DNA from 2 places in the Aerococcus christensenii genome. Region 1 is predicted to be linked to the other one. Evidence: riboswitches for the same ligand, from Rfam matches in the RefSeq annotation. Region 1 holds a riboswitch; the other holds the start of a gene.
The links. A riboswitch is a leader RNA that binds a small molecule or an ion and turns the genes downstream of it on or off. The one in region 1 is predicted to bind FMN.
Positions count from the first base shown of each region.

Region 2: another riboswitch for FMN. It lies ahead of AWM71_RS01415 (ECF transporter S component); the one in region 1 lies ahead of AWM71_RS04645 (energy-coupling factor ABC transporter ATP-binding protein).

Region 1 is NZ_CP014159.1:971,572-980,898, forward strand. It holds gene rpsM (30S ribosomal protein S13) at 1-108, shown strand, start outside; gene rpsK (30S ribosomal protein S11) at 140-535, shown strand; gene AWM71_RS04630 (DNA-directed RNA polymerase subunit alpha) at 612-1,556, shown strand; gene rplQ (50S ribosomal protein L17) at 1,584-1,964, shown strand; gene AWM71_RS04640 (acyltransferase family protein) at 2,202-4,094, shown strand; FMN riboswitch at 4,161-4,280, shown strand; gene AWM71_RS04645 (energy-coupling factor ABC transporter ATP-binding protein) at 4,345-5,184, shown strand; gene AWM71_RS04650 (energy-coupling factor ABC transporter ATP-binding protein) at 5,160-6,035, shown strand; gene AWM71_RS04655 (energy-coupling factor transporter transmembrane component T family protein) at 6,025-6,819, shown strand; gene truA (tRNA pseudouridine(38-40) synthase TruA) at 6,850-7,671, shown strand; gene rplM (50S ribosomal protein L13) at 7,999-8,442, shown strand; gene rpsI (30S ribosomal protein S9) at 8,456-8,848, shown strand; gene AWM71_RS04675 (hypothetical protein) at 9,134-9,327, shown strand, end outside.
Region 2 is NZ_CP014159.1:278,346-287,672, reverse strand. It holds gene AWM71_RS01460 (GW dipeptide domain-containing protein) at 1-356, shown strand, start outside; gene AWM71_RS01455 (CvfB family protein) at 527-1,393, shown strand; gene xerD (site-specific tyrosine recombinase XerD) at 1,413-2,306, shown strand; gene AWM71_RS01445 (FxLYD domain-containing protein) at 2,378-3,154, opposite strand; gene AWM71_RS01440 (NAD-dependent protein deacylase) at 3,299-4,024, shown strand; gene AWM71_RS01435 (hypothetical protein) at 4,143-4,562, shown strand; gene AWM71_RS01430 (segregation/condensation protein A) at 4,555-5,316, shown strand; gene scpB (SMC-Scp complex subunit ScpB) at 5,316-5,882, shown strand; gene AWM71_RS01420 (pseudouridine synthase) at 5,958-6,677, shown strand; FMN riboswitch at 6,749-6,866, shown strand; gene AWM71_RS01415 (ECF transporter S component) at 6,987-7,589, shown strand; gene AWM71_RS01410 (YSIRK-type signal peptide-containing protein) at 7,754-9,142, shown strand; gene AWM71_RS01405 (LPXTG cell wall anchor domain-containing protein) at 9,318-9,327, shown strand, end outside.

The DNA of each region.
Region 1 (9,327 bases):
CGTGGTATGCGTCACCGTCGTGGTTTACCTGTTCGTGGGCAAAACACTAAAAACAATGCACGTACCCGTAAAGGTAAACGGGGCTTAGCAATTGCTAAGAAAAAATAGATAATATTTAAAAAGGAGGTTTCTATTCAACATGGCAAAAGCAAAACGTCAAACATCACGTAAACGTCGTGTCAAAAAACATGTTGAAAGTGGTGTTGCACACATCCATTCAACATTTAACAATACCATTGTTATGATTACCGATGAACAAGGCAATGCGATTGCTTGGTCATCTGCCGGGGCATTAGGTTTTAAAGGTTCACGTAAATCTACACCATATGCCGCTCAATTAGCATCTGAAACAGCTGCTAAACAAGCAATGGATCATGGGATGAAGACAGTAGAAGTATCTGTTAAGGGACCTGGTTCTGGTCGCGAATCAGCTATTCGTGCTTTACAAGCAGCTGGATTAGAAGTAACTGCTATTCGTGACGTCACCCCAATTCCTCACAATGGTTGTCGTCCTCCAAAACGTCGTCGTGTTTAGTCTTTAAAACGATTGATGCATGTGGACTTATTACAAGGTGCAAGTTTTCACGTTTTGAAAGGGGTAAACTATTAGGATGATCGAAATTGAAAAGCCAAATATCGAAACCATTGAAACGAGCGCGGACAACAAATTTGGTAAGTTTGTAGTTGAACCATTAGAAAGAGGTTATGGGACAACTTTAGGCAACTCTCTTCGTCGAGTACTCTTATCCTCATTACCAGGGACAGCTGTGACATCCATCAAAATCGAAAATGTTTTACATGAATTTTCAACGATTCCAGGTGTCCGAGAAGACGTTACACAGATCGTTTTGAATATTAAGCAATTAGCTTTAAAGCTGTATGATGTCGAAGAAAAGCAAATTGAAATTGATATGGTAGGGCCTGCAGAAGTAACAGCAGCAGATATTACTGCAGACGCGGACTTTGATGTAATGAATCCTGATTTACATATTTGTTCGCTGGCCGAAGGAGCTAGATTCCATATGATTATGACAATCAAAAATGGGCGTGGCTTCGTAAGAGCGGAGAATAATAAATCAGAAGATATGCCAATCGGCGTGATTCCTGTTGATTCCGTCTACACACCAATTAAAAAAGTTAATTATCAAGTAGAAAATACCCGTATTGGGGAAGTTAACAAGTATGACAAATTAACTTTGGATATTTGGACAGATGGTACGATTGCCCCACAAGACGCTTTAAGCCTTGCTGCTAAAATCTTAACCGAACATCTTGTTATCTTTGTGAATCTCACTGATGAAGCTCAAGAAGCTGAAATCATGGTAGAAAAAGAAGAAACGCAAAAAGAAAAAATGCTTGAAATGACAATTGAAGAATTAGATTTATCTGTTCGTTCTTACAATTGTTTAAAACGCGCTGGTATCAATACAGTGGATGAATTAACTCAAAAGACAGAAACTGAAATGATGAAAGTTCGTAATTTAGGACGCAAGTCTCTTGATGAAGTGAAGGCAAGACTCGATGCCTTAGAATTGTCTTTAAAAGATAATGATTAATTTCTTACAAAAGGAGGATATTGAAACATGAGCTATCGCAAATTAGGTCGTACCAGTTCACAACGTAAAGCGATGTTACGTGATTTAACTACTGATTTGTTGATTAATGAGCGCATTACAACAACTGAAACTCGTGCGAAAGAAATTCGTAAAACGGCTGAAAAAATGATTACTCTTGGTAAAAAAGGTGACTTAGCTGCTCGCCGTCGTGCTGCTGCTTACTTACGTAATGAAGTTGCAGAAGTACGTGCTGAAGAAGACAAGATTGTTATTGAAACAGCTTTACAAAAATTATTTAATGATTTAGGGAAACGTTATGCAGAACGTAATGGGGGATATACCCGTATCCTTAAAACAGAACCACGCCGTGGAGACAATGCTCCAATGGTAATTATTGAATTAGTCTAGCACGCTGAGTGTTATGATGGTAGTTATTTATTAATAACTCAGTCTAGCTCTTTCACCCTTAGTCGAAATATCGATTAAGGGTGAAATTTTTTTTGCGGAAAACTTTTAGATAAGGGTTTCTTAAAAAGGAGAAGCTTTATTCAAAAGGACCGCTATTTTTTTATTCTAAAGAATCTAAAATCCTTTATTTTGGAAGAAGGTATTTGATAAAATAGAGACATTGAAAGGAAGAGAGAGATGGATAAAAGAAGAAATTATTTTCCTCAGTTAGATGGCGTGCGCTTTCTGTGTTTATTAGCTATTATTTTATATCATTATTTTCCGAACCAGCTGTCAGGTGGTTTTTTAGCAGTTGATTTGTTTTTGATTTTATCTGGCTTTTTGCTGGCCAATCAGTTGACTGTATATGAAGAAGGCACTATAAGCTTCGGACGATTAATTTCTCATTTCTTTAAACGATTAGGAAAACTATTAAAACCTTTGTTGTTGTTTTTAGTGGTAAGTTTGATAAGTCTTGCTTTGTTTCGAAGGGATTTATTGACCAATGTGCGTTCTTCCGTTTTATCTAGTTTGTTCTTTGGAAATAATTGGGAACAGATTTGGCAAGGAAAGTCTTATTTCTCTAATTTTTTAAATCCTTCTATTTATACGCATTTGTGGTATTTGGGGGTCTATGCTCAGTCTGTCTTACTCTTCTATGGAGTGTATGCTTTTGTAAAAAAACGAACGAATCAAACGCAAGTCTTACGAATGGTTTTAATCGGTATTTCTCTTCTTTCAGCGATTTTGATGGCGGTATACTTTCAGGCAGGACAAGATCCGACTCGAGTTTACTATGGAACAGATACTCGATTGTTCTCTTTCTTTTTAGGAGCTTTTGGAGGGATTGGAATCCCTAAGAGTTGGCGACGGTTTCGGTCACGCTTTTCTTGGACAAAAAATTTAGATTTTTTCTTAGTAGGAATAGAGATTATTCTCTTCCTAGCAATGAAGTTTCTGACGGATGCTAGCCCACTGGCTTACTATGGAGGAATGTTTTTATGGGATCTTTTCGCTTTATGGTTTATTTTAGGTTTAACGATCAGACCCTCTTTTATCTCTAAATTGTTCAGCTTTTCTCCATTGGTGTGGTTAGGACAAAGGACGTATCCTATGTATTTATGGTATTACCCGATTTATATTTTATGCAGTGCAAGTGCTAGTGAGAATAGCTGGATAGGAAAACATATTTTCCTACAAATTTTGTTTATCTTAGTTTTAGGAATTGGCAGTCAAAGACTGTTGCAGGGGCCAACATTTGAAGTCCCTATCTTCTTTCGAAAAAAAGGTGAGCCCTTACATTTTAAAACAAGTATGAAAAGAATGTGTCAATCAACAGCTCCCCTTCGACAACGCTTTGTTTTTTGGTTATGTATGGGGAGTGTAGTTTTAGCTACAGGGATTCTGTTTCTGGCTCCAACGTCTGATCTTGCACAAGAATCGGATCGGTTGATGAAACAAAAGGCCCAACATCTCAATGTCCAAAATAAAAAAGAACTTGTCAATAATAAAGAAGAAGTGGAAAAATATAAAAACGAATTAACAGAGGACCAGAGTAGGTTACTAGAGCACTTTAGTGATGAAGAATTTCTACAAGCTAATGGGAAAGCCTTTACTTTTTTAGGAGATTCCTTAACGATAGATGTAGCGTCTGGGGTGACAGCTTTGTTTCCTCAATCGAACGTTTGTGCAAAGGTCGGACTACAAGTTTGGCAGGCTCCTTCCTTATTAGAAGAATTTAAAGGAAAAGAATCTATCCATGAAGACTTAGTGGTTGCTTTAGGATCTAATGGAACATTTACAGAAAAACAAATGAAACATTTATTAGAAATGACACAAGCAAAGAAAGTTTATTTTGTGACAACACATATTAATCGCCCTTGGAGAGAAAAAGTAAATGGTGATTTGAAAAAAATGTGTGACGAATCGCAAGGAAAGTATCGCTTAATAGATTGGTCTTCCTATTATCAATCGCATGCTACTGCGGATTGGCTAGCTCCAGATAAATTTCATTTTGTCGAACCAGGAATTCAAGCTTGGATTGATTTTGTGGGACATGCTCTTTTGGAAGACAAGGTCAACAATTCCTAAAAAGGTGAAAGAGTGTGCGTTCTAACTTGTAAAAGTATTTTTCATCAGGTATACTAAAATATGATTGATTGGCTTCGGGGCAGGGTGATATTCCCGACCGGCGGAAAAAGTCCGCAAACCGCGCACAAGCGGGAGAACTAGTGAGACTCTAGTACCGACAGTATAGTCTGATAGGAGAAGGCCAAGTGTAATATGATAATGTTAGCCCCATTTTTTGAAATGGGGTTTTTAGATAGAAAGAGGTAATCGTTTGGAATCGATACTCTCAGTAAAAGATGTTTGTTTTCGTTATGACAGAGAAGATAAAAAAAGAACGATTGATCACGTGTCATTTGATATCCAAGCAGAAGAATGGGTGGCTGTAATTGGGCACAATGGCTCTGGAAAGTCAACAATGGCCAAATTAATCGATGGGCTTTTGGAAGCAGAAAGTGGTCAAATAAAAGTTGCAGGTTTGGAATTAAATGAAGAAAATGTATGGGACATTCGCCATTCAGTAGGGCTTGTTTTTCAAAACCCAGATAATCAGTTTGTAGGGGCAACGGTAGAAGATGATGTGGCTTTTGGTTTAGAAAATATAGGTATGCCTCATCAACAAATGGTTGAACGTGTTCATTGGGCTTTGGAACAAGTGGGCATGTTAGCCTATCGGGAATATGAACCGAGCAATCTTTCCGGAGGGCAAAAACAACGCGTAGCCATTGCCGGCATTCTGGCTTTAGGTCCTGATATTATTATTTTGGATGAATCAACTTCTATGTTAGATCCTGCGGGGAGAAGAGAAGTCATGGCAGTTATTCGACAATTGAAGAAACAATCTAATTTAACGGTGCTTTCTATTACGCATGATTTAGAAGAAGCTTCGTGGGCAGATCGCATTCTAGTTTTCCGCGAAGGGAAAATTGTGCAAGAAGGCACACCAGCTGAGATTTTTTCTTTTGGAGAACAACTGATTGAGATGGGTCTAGGCGTTCCTTTTAGTGTACAGTTAAAACATGAACTCGAAAAAAGAGGGTTTGCCTTTGAAGAAGGCTATTATTCAGAGCAGAGGATGGTGGATGACTTATGCGTATTGAATTCCAAAATGTAGATTTTGCGTATGGCGTAGGGACGCCTTTTGAAATTCAGTCTTTGCATGAGGTTAATTTGGTGATCCCTGATGGAAGTTTTACAGCCTTTATTGGACATACAGGGAGTGGAAAATCCACGGCTATCAAACATTTAAATGGCTTGAATAAGCCGAGTAAAGGTTTAGTTAAATTGGATGATGACGTGATTACTGCATCGACTAAGGGAGAAATTTTAAGACGTGTTCGTCGAAAAGTAGGAATGGTTTTTCAATTTCCAGAATCTCAATTATTTGAGGAAACAGTCATTAAAGATGTGATGTTTGGTCCTAAAAATTACGGAGCCAGTGAAGAAGAAGCCGAAGAAAAAGCTACAAAAGCTTTAAAATTAGTAGGAATAGAAGAATCTATTTATAAAAAATCCCCCTTTGATTTATCAGGGGGACAGATGAGAAGAGTAGCTATTGCTGGTATTTTGGCAATGGAGCCTGAAGTTTTGGTATTAGATGAACCGACAGCCGGATTAGATCCACAAGGGCATCGAGAGATGATGGCGATGTTTTATGACCTTTACCAAAAACATCATCTAACAGTGGTCTTAGTGACACATCAAATGAATGATGTAGCTAAGTATGCGAACCATGTGATTGTAATGGCAAAAGGAACAGTAGCTAAAGAAGGTAGCCCAACGGAAATTTTTAAGGATCCAGCTTGGTTAAAAGAGCATAGCTTAGGGTTACCGGATGCGTTAAGTTTTAAGGAAAAGCTAGAGCAGCAAGCAGGTTTTTCTTTGCCAGGCAATCCTTTAACTTTAGAGACGTTAGCAGATAGTATTCAAGCGTATTTTAAAAGGGGAATGAAAGATGAAGAATAGTTTTATCATGGGGAGATACCTAGCAGGAGATTCTGTGATTCATCGTTTGGATCCTCGAACCAAATTATCTGTGATGTTTTTGATTTTGATCTTTATCTTTTTTGCTAATAATTTAGCCTCGTATGCGCTGTTTGGTGTCTTTACTATAGGAAGCGTGCTGCTGACAGGAATCTCTTTAAAAGTTTTTTTGAAGGGGTTAAGGCCGATGATTCTGTTAATCTTATTGACAGTAGGCTTGCAATTATTTTTCACGCGAACGGGAGAAATATACTGGCAATGGCGATTTTTGGCACTGACGGATGAAGGAATACGAAACGCCATCTTTATTTTTTTACGGTTTGTTTTCATCATCTTTATTTCTACGCTTTTAACGTTAACGACAAAACCTCTGGAAATTACAGATGGTTTGGAAAAATTATTATATCCGTTCAAACACTTTTTACCGGTTCATGAGATTGCTTTGATGTTATCGATTGCCTTACGATTTGTTCCTACTTTGCTAGAAGAAACAGATAAAATAATGGATGCTCAGTGGGCAAGAGGGGTTGATTTTAATACAGGAAGCTTGCTTCAACGTATCAAAGCTATCATTCCTATCTTAGTGCCTCTATTTGTGAGTGCTTTTGACCGGGCTTATGATCTCTCCATTGCGATGGAAGCAAGAGGTTTTCAAGGGGGAGAAGGTCGGAGCAAGTATCGACAATTAATCTGGCATTCCAAGGACACGTGGGCTGTATGGCTTACCGTCATCGTATGTTTGGTCGTCTTATACTTAAGAACTTAAAAGGGCAGCTTCTTTGAGGAGCTGGCCTTTTTGAAAGAAAAGAAAGGAAATAAAATGGGAAAGCGTTATAAAATTACCATGCAGTACGATGGCACGCCCTTTGTAGGCTTTCAGGTGCAACCCAACGGCAAAACCATCCAAGGCGAATTACAAAGAGCTCTCTCTATTATGACCAAGGGACAGAAAGTTTTTGTGCATGGCTCTGGTCGAACAGATGCAGGAGTTCATGCTTTAGGACAAGTCGCACATTTGGATTATCCAGGAGAAATTCGGTCAGAAGCTTTAATGAAGGCTCTTAATAGTATGACTGATGATGCCATTCAAATCTATCAAGTGGAAGAAGTTGAAAAGTATTTTCATGCGCGGTTTCATGTGCTTAAGAAGCGGTATATTTATCGCGTATCCTTGGCCCCATTCATTTCACCTTTTGAAAGAAATTATGTCTTACATCATCCTTATCGCACAAATATTAATCGAATACAGCAAGCCTTGCCTGTTCTATTGGGAGAACATAATTTTAAAAGTTTTTGTTCTACTAAAACAGATAAGACCGAATTTGATCGCATTCTTTATCGGGCAGAAGCCACTCTTTCAGAGGATGGAAAATCTCTGACGTTCACTTTTGAAGGCAACGGATTTCTTTATAATATGGTCCGTATTTTAGTGGGGACACTTTTACAGATTGGAGATGGCTTACGTCCGGTAGAAAATATGGTTTATCTTTTAGAAGCTCAAGACCGTCAGCAAGCTGGACCAACTGCGCCAGCCTGTGGACTTTATTTGGAACATGTTTCGTATATGGATTTGGCTCAGCGAATTCAGAAATCTGAGGCAGCAGGTTTCATCGAATGAAAGAAAGGGACGTCAAGCGATGGGGGTAGGCCTTTTATTTTTAATAGCGACTGTGTTAGTGGGCTTTTCTTATTATTTGTACAGGCATACGCGCCAAAGACGTTTTTTATGCTTTATTGGCGTAGGTTTGACTTTATGGGTGATACTCTGTGTTATCAGCTGGATATATTGGTGTGGCTAGAAAAGTATTTAAGAAATTAAGAATAAACAATTGACAATCAAAAAAAATACAGGTATTATATAAGACGGTATTGTTTGCCCCACGATCGGCCCCGGAAACCAATTGTGTTATGCAACAATCGTAGAAGTAAACGGAGGAAAAGAAACATGCGTCAAACTTATATGGCAAAAGCTAGTGAAGTTGAACGTAACTGGGTTGTTTTAGATGCGACTGATATTCCATTAGGTCGTTTAGCAGCTGTAGCAGCCAGCATGTTACGTGGTAAGAATAAACCAACTTTCACCCCTAACGTAGACACAGGTGATTATGTTATCATCGTTAATGCTGAAAAGGTTAAATTAACTGGTAAAAAAGCGCTCGATAAGAAATATTATCGTCACTCAGGTTATCCAGGTGGAATCAAAGAAACAACTGCTGGTAAACTTCGTGAAGAAAAACCAGAACGTTTAATTGAAACTGCTATTCGTGGGATGTTACCTAAGAGCCGTTTAGGTCGTAAGCAATTTACACATTTACATGTGTATGCAGGTAATGATCACAAGCATCAAGCTCAACAACCACAAGTTGTTGATTTAGAAAAGTTAATTTAAGGAGGGAACAGCAGTGGCACAAGCAAGTTATCAAGCAACAGGACGCCGTAAGGATTCTACTGCCCGCGTACGCTTAGTACCTGGTACTGGTAATATCTTCTTTAATGGAAAACCTATGGAAGAATACTTACCATACGCATCCTTATTTGTTATTGTTAAACAACCTTTAACTGTTACACAAACTGAAGGTCAATATGACATTCATATCAATGTTCAAGGTGGTGGATTCTCTGGTCAATCTGGTGCAGCTCGTCACGGAATTGCACGCGCATTACTTGAAGTAGATCCAGACTTCCGTAAACCATTAAAAGCAGCTGGTTTATTAACACGTGATCCACGTATGAAAGAACGTAAAAAACCAGGTCTTAAGAAAGCTCGTAAAGCTCCACAATTCTCCAAACGTTAATTGGGAGATCTTTACAAGTTTGGAAAGGTATTCAAGAAATTTTCTTGGATACCTTTTTTGTATGGACTTTTTATTATTGAAAAGAAGGTGTCCATTCTAGAAGGAAGAGCTGAAAAGTAGGTGCAAAGTAATGCTGAAAGCGCTTTTTTGCGTAGTATGCTATCTTTGCAGAATAGAACTTGATTTTATGGAAAGGTGACATGTGATGAGTAATTTTTAGAAATGTTACTGCTAGAATATCCAAGTGATGCTAAGTTCACGCCAAAGCATTTAAGAGATTCGGGAATGTTAATCGCTGAAATGAGTAATATTTCTAATAAAAAAGGTGTATACCTAGCTTCTATGGATGTAGCAATAAAGAAAATAGATAAAATAAAAGATATAGACAATACATCAGATGTGAGTTCATTTATTGTTCATTCTTCTAACGAAAATAAAATTTTGTTTGAAGAATTTGATCAATTTAAACGTACGTCAAC
Region 2 (9,327 bases), 690 kb from region 1:
GAAAGGAAGCGCCTGAACCAGGAGAAATGGGCTATCATCTCGAAAAAGTGACCGAATACACGCCAATGTCGTCACAATTTTCAGAGTTCAAGTTAAATTATATTAAAAGTATCCAAGCGGGAAAACCTGTGTATCTTACCTTTAATTTTGATAAGATGTATGATAAAGGCGGACAAAATTTTGATCATGCGGTAGTAGGTATCGGTTATGTGGCCAATGAATCGGAAACGGATATTGAAAGGATTTTGTATCGAGATCCTAGTGTGAGCCTGTCTGGGCACATTCATTCTGTCACCCCTGAAAAGTATTTTGCCTCAATGCCAGGGGATGAATCTTGCTACGCTTATTTTAGTTAATAGAATAAAGGTTTAGTTTTTTGGAATGAATAAGAACTTCTAAAAGGGAGAAACGACCTCTTGCTTTTGGAAGTTTTTTTGTTAGCAATTGATGGGGAGTGAGAAGAAAGCCAAAAGAGAAATTTAAAGATATGGTATACTGAAGATACGAATTAAAGGAGTTTTTGAACATGAACAAAGACCTAGGATCCATTGTCAATGGAAAAATTATAGATGAAAATACAGGAAATTATTTCTTTCAGTACCAAGGAATAACTTATCAATTACCTAAAAGCTTAGTCCAAAAAGGAAAACTTGGCGGTCAATGTGAGGCGTTTATTTATCTTGATCAAAAGAATCATCCTAAGGCCACACAAATTTATCCTTCTGCGCGGCAAAATCGCTATGGATGGGCAGAAGTGACAGAGGTCCGTCCAGAACTTGGTTGTTTTGTTTCGATTGGTTTACCTGACAAAGATATGGTAGTTTCTTTAGATGATCTACCAGGAGAAAAGAACTTATGGCCTAAGTCAGGGGACCGTTTGTTGGTAAAGTTAATAGTTGATAAAAAAGATCGACAATGGGCAGTTCCAGCAGACCAAGAAGTCTTTCAAGATTTAACGACTAAAATCCGTGGTAACAAAAAACGGTGGATGAATCAAATCAAAGAAGTGACTGTTTATGCAACCAAATTAATGGGAACCTATGCCATAACGGAGGATTACTACCAAGCCTTTATTCATCCGAGTGAACGAGAAGTGGAACCTCGTCTCGGTCAAAAAGTTAAGGGGCGGGTGATAGGGATCGGACAAAATGGTAATCTCAACTTATCTTTGAAACCTCGGTCTTTTGAAGCCATTTCGGAGGATGCTCAGATGTTACTGGCTCTTATGGACCGACAAGTGGATGGTTGTCTTCCTTTTAATGATAAAAGTGACCCTAAAGCTATTCGACAAGCCTTAGGGATTAGCAAAGCCCAATTTAAGCGTGCTTTGGGGCATCTCTTGAAACAAAAGCAAGTGATTCAAACGGAAAAAGGAATTCAACGCGTGAATTAGTGGGGGCGATTGAATGACGATGCAAGACATAGTGGATGATTTTTTAAATACTCTTCGCATAGAAAATGGATTAAGTGAAAATACCATAAAAACTTATGCAAATGTCTTGAAAAAATTTATAGTCGGTCTTCAAGAACAAGACATCCATGCTTTTGATCAGGTTCAGCGTCAAGATGTGATTCATCAATTGATGACAATGAATGAAGCGGGACTTTCCACGTCAACCTTGAGTCAGTTTTTATCGGCTTTGCGGCACTTCTTTCGTTACCTCAAATTAGATGGTCAATTGACTCTAAATCCCGTTGAAAATATAGCTTTGCCTAAGAAAAAACATCCTTTGCCTCAAGTTTTAACTATGGAAGAGGTGGATCGCCTTTTAGAAGCCCCTGATCTGGAAACTTATCTAGGCCTGAGAGATCGCACCTTATTGGAATTTATGTATGCGACGGGGCTGAGAGTGAGTGAAACCGTTATGCTGCCTTTGAGTGAGCTTCATGAAGATCTTCAATTTATCCAGACTATTGGAAAAGGCAACAAAGAACGGATTGTCCCTTTGAATGAGGGAGCGATGGAGTGGTTAACTTTTTATATTCAAAAGGTTCGCCCCGAACTCTTAGGCAAAACAGATCAATCGAAAGGGCGACTGTTTGTGAATCATCATGGTCGTCCCTTATCTAGGCAAGGCGTATGGAAAAAATTGAAACAGTATCTTCAAATCGCAGGAATTCAAAAAAATATTAGCCCGCACACTTTACGACATTCTTTTGCGACACACCTTTTAGAGAATGGAGCAGACTTAAGAGTCGTTCAAGAGCTGTTAGGGCACTCTGATATTTCCACCACGCAAATTTATACCCACATTCATTCCCAACATATGAAAACAACTTACGAAAAGACATTTCCTAGAGCTTAGTAAGAAAATGAAAAAAGCTTTAACGGCTCACAAGAACGGTTAAAGCTTTTTGATTGGTTAGGGGTTAGAGATTAGTTAATCTCTAACCCCTTTTCTAGTTCAATTTGAGTATGATCAGTATCTTTTGGTGCGGTATTTTTAATCTTAATGGTCGCTTTTTGACCAGGCTTGAAACTGTCAATTCGCCAAGTATCTGTGGCCAAAACTTCTTTATCCTTATTGACAAACTTGTAAGTGATCCCGAGATTTTTAAATTCATGGGAAGAGTGGTTGGTGATTTCACCGGCATATACAGCTTGAGAGTCGGTACTTTCAGCTTGCACTTTTAATTTGACAGCGTTGAGATCTTTTTCAAGTTGTTTAAGAGCCTCTGTATTTTTGGCTTGCTTTTGAATAATCTCTTCACTCTTTTCAACATTGAATTCCTCTAAGCGGTCTTCTTGGACCACAAACCGAGAATCTTTCTTTAAATTCTTTAAAGCAGCGATCCGTTTCTTATAATGCTCATTAAAAGCTTTTTGATTTTCGATGGAGGCCTCTTGATTGATGGTATCCACACACCCTTTAAGTTCTGTTAAATAGGTGTTGGCGTTTTGACCAATGGCGTCATCTTTAAATTTTTTCCCTTGGTATTTATGCATCATTTCCCATTCTTTATTAAAAGAATCTTTGAGATAGTTTTCGTTCTTAGGGTCTTTAGCCAGGAGTTCCTGTTTTGCTTGCCATGTTTTGAATAAGTCAGAGAAAAATTGATCATCTGTACTTTTAATGGAAGAACAGGCAGCAAATTGTAAGAGGAGAAGAGCAAGGATAGCCAAGCTAAGCCCCTTTTTTATTTCCTTTAACATAGTAGTATTCCTTTCGTCAGGCGATTGCCAGATTTCTTTATTATTATAGCATATTTATAAGGTTTTCCCTAAGATTTGAACGATAAGAATTTTTTGGCATGCTCAAGCGAAATAAGGTAAAATACTGATTAAGGAGGCGAGGGTATGGATTCTATTGAACAATTGAAAGAAATGATTTATGAGAGTGATCGGATAGCCTTTTTTGGAGGAGCGGGAGTCTCTACTGCAAGTGGTATTCCTGATTTTCGATCTTCTACAGGTATCTTTAATAAACCTTCGGGCGGGAAGTATTCCCCAGAAGAAATTGTTTCTCATTCTTTTTTTATGAAGCATCCCAAGCAATTTTTTGACTTTCATTTTAATGTCTTAGTTCATCCAGAAGCTGAGCCTAATTTTTGCCATCGTTATTTGGCAAAATTAGAAGAAAAAGGCAAAAGAGTCGCAATTATTACGCAGAATATTGATGGCTTGCACCAACGAGCAGGGAGTAAAAAGGTTTATGAATTGCATGGGAGTGTGTGGACCAATCACTGTTTAGCTTGTGGGGAAGAGTATACTTATCCTCAGTTAAAAGTGGACAAAGAGGGTATCCCTCGCTGCCCTAAAGACCAAGAAATTGTACGACCAGATGTTGTTCTTTATGAAGAACCATTGAATCAAAAAGTCATTGAAGGGGCTTTAAGAGAGTTGCAAGCGGCGGATTTATTAATTGTGGCAGGAACTTCTCTATTGGTTCAGCCAGCAGCTAGTCTTTTACAATATTATCAAGGTTCTTATTTAGCAGTGATCAACAAAACGCCAATTCCACTTCCACGACCAGATGCGCTTGTTTTTCAATCCTCCATTAACGAAATCTTTAAGCAGTTATAGTTTATTCCTTCCTATGAGACACTTTATCAATTTAGAAGGGGAATGGGAGAAAACGTTGGCAATTAGAAGCTTTTGTGCTAACCTAATAATCGGAAAGCGAAGAAAGGACAGGTGAAGTATGCTCATTCCATATGTCGCCAAGTATGAAAAAGTTGTAATGGGGCTGTTAAGTTATTTAGCGCCTTATCGGGCATTAGAAGATTTGACGCTTGAAATGAAACGGATCAAGTCCAATCAGCGTCAGGTGTATCTCTGGCGAGATGAAGAGACAGATAATGTGATTGCTATTATCGGCTTTGATTTGGATTCGGAAAATAAAGCAATTCTTGTGCGCTACCTTTCAATTAATCCTTCCTTTCAAGCCGAAGATATCAGCTTTAGCTGCTTATCAGCTCTTGCAAAAGAATTTCCTATGTATGGGATCAGTGGAACGTTGGAGATGTCAGAATGCTTAAAAAAATGGGCACTTCATGAACAACGAACAATTCCTGAGATTATAGGATTAGACGTCAAGAAAAATGAGGGACAGCATGGCTAAAGAATGGGAACTCTCTGAAGAACAATCGCAAGCATTGTATATTGATCTAGCGGCTTTTGAAGGGCCGCTTGATTTACTTTTACACTTAATTAAACAAATGAAGGTAGATATTTTTGATATTCCAATTGTGGAGATCACTGAAAAATATCTCGCTTTAATTCAAGAAAATCAATCCAGGAATTTGGAAGTAGCGAGTGAATATTTAGTTATGGCAGCTACTTTGATTGAGATTAAAGCCAATATGCTATTACCCAAACCTGAAGAAGAGGAAGAAGAAGTAGATCCTAGACAGGATTTAGTAGAACAATTAGTGAATTATCAAAACTATAAGAGAATTGGGCATCTTCTCGAAGAAAAGCAAGAACTTCGGGCACAAGAATATCCAAGACAAGCGAGTGATCTGAGCGCCTACCAAGTGGTTGTTCCCTTGCCAAAAGGGGAGAATACGACAGACGATTTGGTGAATGCTTTGAGGAAGATGGTCAGACGATTAAAGGATAAGGCCCCTCTTGAGAAAATCATTCAAGCAGAATCTTATACCTTGCAGGAAGCCTTTGCGGAAATTAAGACAGCATTTGAGGATAAAGAAGGCGAGATCTCGTTTTTTTATCTTTTAAGTAAGAAAGCTTACCAAAAAGAGAGGATTGTCACTTTGTTTTTAGCCCTTCTTCAGCTCGCTAAACAGCAAGTGATCGTCCTTGAACAAGATGCCATTGCAGAGGATATTCGCTTAACTAAAAGAGGAGAGTTTTAATGAATCTTATTGGTCAGTGTCAGAGTTTATTATTTGTAAGTGGGGAGGAAGGCTTGTCACTTGTCGAATTGGCAAGTTTAGTTGACCAACCTCAAGAAAAAGTAAGATATGCTCTGTTAGTTTTAGAAGAAGAGCTGTCTCATAATCCCCACTCCGCTATTCGCTTGGGCAAGGTGAAAGATCGCTATCAATTGGTGACTAAATCTGCCTTCTCTGAGACAATTAAAACGTACGCCAGGTCTCCTTTTGCTTTGAAATTATCCCAGCAAGCTCTGGAAACTTTGGCGATTATTGCCTACCAGCAACCCATCACGCGTTTAGCGATTGATGAGATAAGAGGGGTAGGGTCCAGTGCTATGATTCAACGCTTGATGATGCATGATCTGATTTGTGAAGCAGGCAGGCAAAATTCGCCCGGACGCCCCATTCTCTACCAAGTGACGGATTATTTTTATCAGTATTTTGGTTTAAAAAATCTTTCAGATTTACCTGACTTAGAGACTATAAAAGCACAAGAAGAAGGACAAAATCAATCGGATGACTTATTTCAAACCGAACTTTTTTGAGAGTCAAGAGAAATCTTCATGAAGAAGTAAGTCTTTTTCATGATAGAATAAGTATTTACACATAAGGGAGAAATTATGGAGAGATTACAAAAAGTCATGGCCTATGCTGGTCTGGCCTCTCGGCGGGAAGCTGAGAAAATGATTTTGGCAGGAAGAGTAAAAGTAAATGGAAAAGTAGTTCAAACGCAAGGGGTTAAGGTGAGTCATCGTGACCGAATTGAGGTGGATGATATTCCCATTTACCGAGAAGAACCTGTTTACTATCTTTTTAATAAGCCGGATAAGGTTATCTCTGCAGTGAGTGATGATAAGGGACGTAAAGTGGTGGTAGATTATTTCAAAAATATTCCCCAAAGAATCTATCCTGTGGGAAGGTTAGATTATCATACGACTGGCGTTTTAATCTTAACCAATGATGGTGAATTGGCGAACCTTTTAATGCATCCCCGTTATCAATTAGATAAAGTGTATGTTGCTAAAATTACCGGCTTCTTAACGCCAGAAGAAATACATCGGTTAGAGATCGGCGTAGTTATTGATGGCAAGAAGACAGCCCCAGCTAAAGTACAGGTTCGCAAAAATAAACAAGCCACTAAAAATGCTACCGTAGAAATTACGATTCACGAAGGACGAAATCGCCAAGTGCGCAAAATGTTCGAAGCAGTGGGCCATCCTGTGAAAAAATTAACGCGTGAGCAGTATGGTTTCTTAACCGTGGAAGATTTACGGCCAGGAGAATATCGCCCCTTGCTAAAAAGTGAAGTTCTTCGCTTGAAACAGCAAGCTCAAAAATAAAAACAATTTTGTAAGGAAAGGGCTTGCAAATTTTATAGAATAGGCTTATCATGAGAATACAGTTTAATACAATTAATCTTCGGGGCAGGGTTAAATTCCCGATCGGCGGTAAAGTCCGCGAATCATGAGAATGATTGAGCTAGTGAAATTCTAGTACCGACTGTAGAGTCAGGATGGAAGAAGATAAGACATTGGATTCTTTTCATGCTACCGCGAAGGCAAAGGTGAGAAGGATCTTTTTTGTTGAGGCATTTCTTTCCCGAAAGTAAAGGACAGTGTTCTGCTTACGAAGGAGAGAGGAGATTATGTATGAAAACATCGACACGTCAATTGGTTGTTATTGCAATAATGGGGGCTATAGCATTTGCTTTAATGCTGTTGTCATTCCCTATTTTTCCAGCGACACCCTTTTTAAAATTGGATTTTTCGGATATCCCCGTTTTATTCACTTGCTTTTTATATGGGCCATTAGCTGGAGCAGGGACAGCTTTTGTTCGCGGCACTTTACACTATATTCAAACAGGAGGACATGGGGGTTATCCTATTGGAGACTTGGCAGCCTTTTTGGCCACCCTTTCTTACATGTTACCGGTCTATTACCTCTTACGTAAAACGGGAGTGTCCTTACATGTAGAAAAGGATGCCTTCAAGTATTATTTCCGAATGGCCTTTGCCTTTATCTTAGGAATTATTTGCTTAACGGTTGTGCTGACGTTCTTGAATTATTATGTCATTACACCATTCTATATGGCTGTTATGCATTTCAAAATTCCAAATATGCAAGACTACATTCTCTACGCGATTATTCCCTTTAATCTGGTTAAAGGATTAGTGATCTCAATAGCAAATATTGTGATGTTATCTGCGGTGCTTCCTGTCGCTAGAAGACGATTAGGCGTTGCTAGTGTGTAGAGAAAACTTTTGATAAAAGACTAGAACCATTGCCTAGAATTTGTCCCAGGTGATGGTTTTTTTGTACAATTTTCATAAAAACAGGTACATTCGCTCTGTTGCGAATGAAAAGTAGAGTAAAGTAAGATAGCTAAAATGGTATTCTAAAGAAAGAAGGTGTTCCTGTGTTGTATCGACACGAAGGTAACCAGCAGATAATTCAAGAAAAGCCTCGATTTTCTATTCGTAAGTATAGTGTAGGCGTGGCTTCTGTTTTGATAGGAGTGAGTTTGTTCTATTCAGGCAATCCTGTACAAGCAGCCAACAAGGCCGCTGAAAGTTTTACTCAAAAAACGAATGTGGCTTTAGAAGAAGTGAAAGTTTGTCAAGATTTGCTGAAGAAGGCGGAAGCCTTAGGGTTAGGGCATGAAGCCGCTTATAGTCACTTGAAAAGTTTGGTTGATGGTGTTGATGTAGACGGAAATACGGGAGATGCCATCCATCAGGCGAGATTAGCTTTAGAAGCTCTTATAGTTTCTAAAGAAGCAGCCCTTAAAGCGGCAACGAAAAATGAGACAAGGTCCCCAAAAAATCAAACGCAAAACCTTTCAAAAGAAGAGAAATCTCCAAAGTCAGAGACTGAACAGCAATCTTCTGATCAAGTTATCTCTAATGGTCGTTCTGGAGTTGATATTTATTTTGAAACGATCGATGCTCCTAGTGAAGTTGGACTTCAACAGGGACAAAATATGGAAGATAAACTCTACTACGCAGGGGGACTAAAGTCTTGGGAGTATTCTACAACAAAGTCTTATCAACAGTGGTATGGCAAGACACTTTATGATAGTAATAAATCTTCTCCTATTGCCCGAGTTTGGGTAGATGGAAAAGGACAGTTAGAAGGTAGTAACTTCACGTTATTGAACGATATTGATAATCCACAATCTTATGTAAATTTAAGAGGAGAAGATTCAAGAAAATATATTGCTGAATTTGATACGAATAATCCAGCGCATAAAGACGATCTTAAAGAAGCTAAGAATGCAAAGGATGGAAGAAATCATCCTGTTCGCATTAAAGTTACTTATGTAGGCGTGATGAATGAACAGGGAAGTGGGTATAAATATGACATTATCACATCTTATCTTCGTATGGATCGGGATAAGATGCCCCCAGAGATTGTGGTCCCTAGTGATACTCGGACTTATTATGTAGGGGAAAGAGTTTATATAGATGATATTTATGCGCGTGATAATAGTGGAATCAGTAATTTTACAGTCAAAGTTTCGTCCGATGGAGGTGGCGAGCTTCCAATTGAAAAAGGTATAAAAATAGAAAGTGAGCAAAGTGGAGGAAAGCGATTAATCTTAAATATGCTGCTTAGTGAAGCAGTTGCGAAAGGATTACCTGATTTACAGAAAAAAAGAAATTTAGAAGTAACTTTAACTATTACAGCGACAGATAATTCCTTAAAACACAATTCATCCAGTCGAAAATTTAAAATCAGATTAAGGTATGCGGATACTCAAATTACCTTCCATAATCATAGTGGTAGTGCAAAAAACAGTCGGTAACAGAAGATGGAGCTCTATTTTTTAATACTTATCAAATTAATAGAAATAATTCCCAACAAGCTGATAGTCCAGAAGCTTTTGGAGCTAATTATTCCATTAAAATTACAAATCCTAGCGGCGGTTTACTTGGAGGGGTACAGGTTATTGGAGCCCTATTACTTCTGGTGATTTAAGAGTGGAAGATA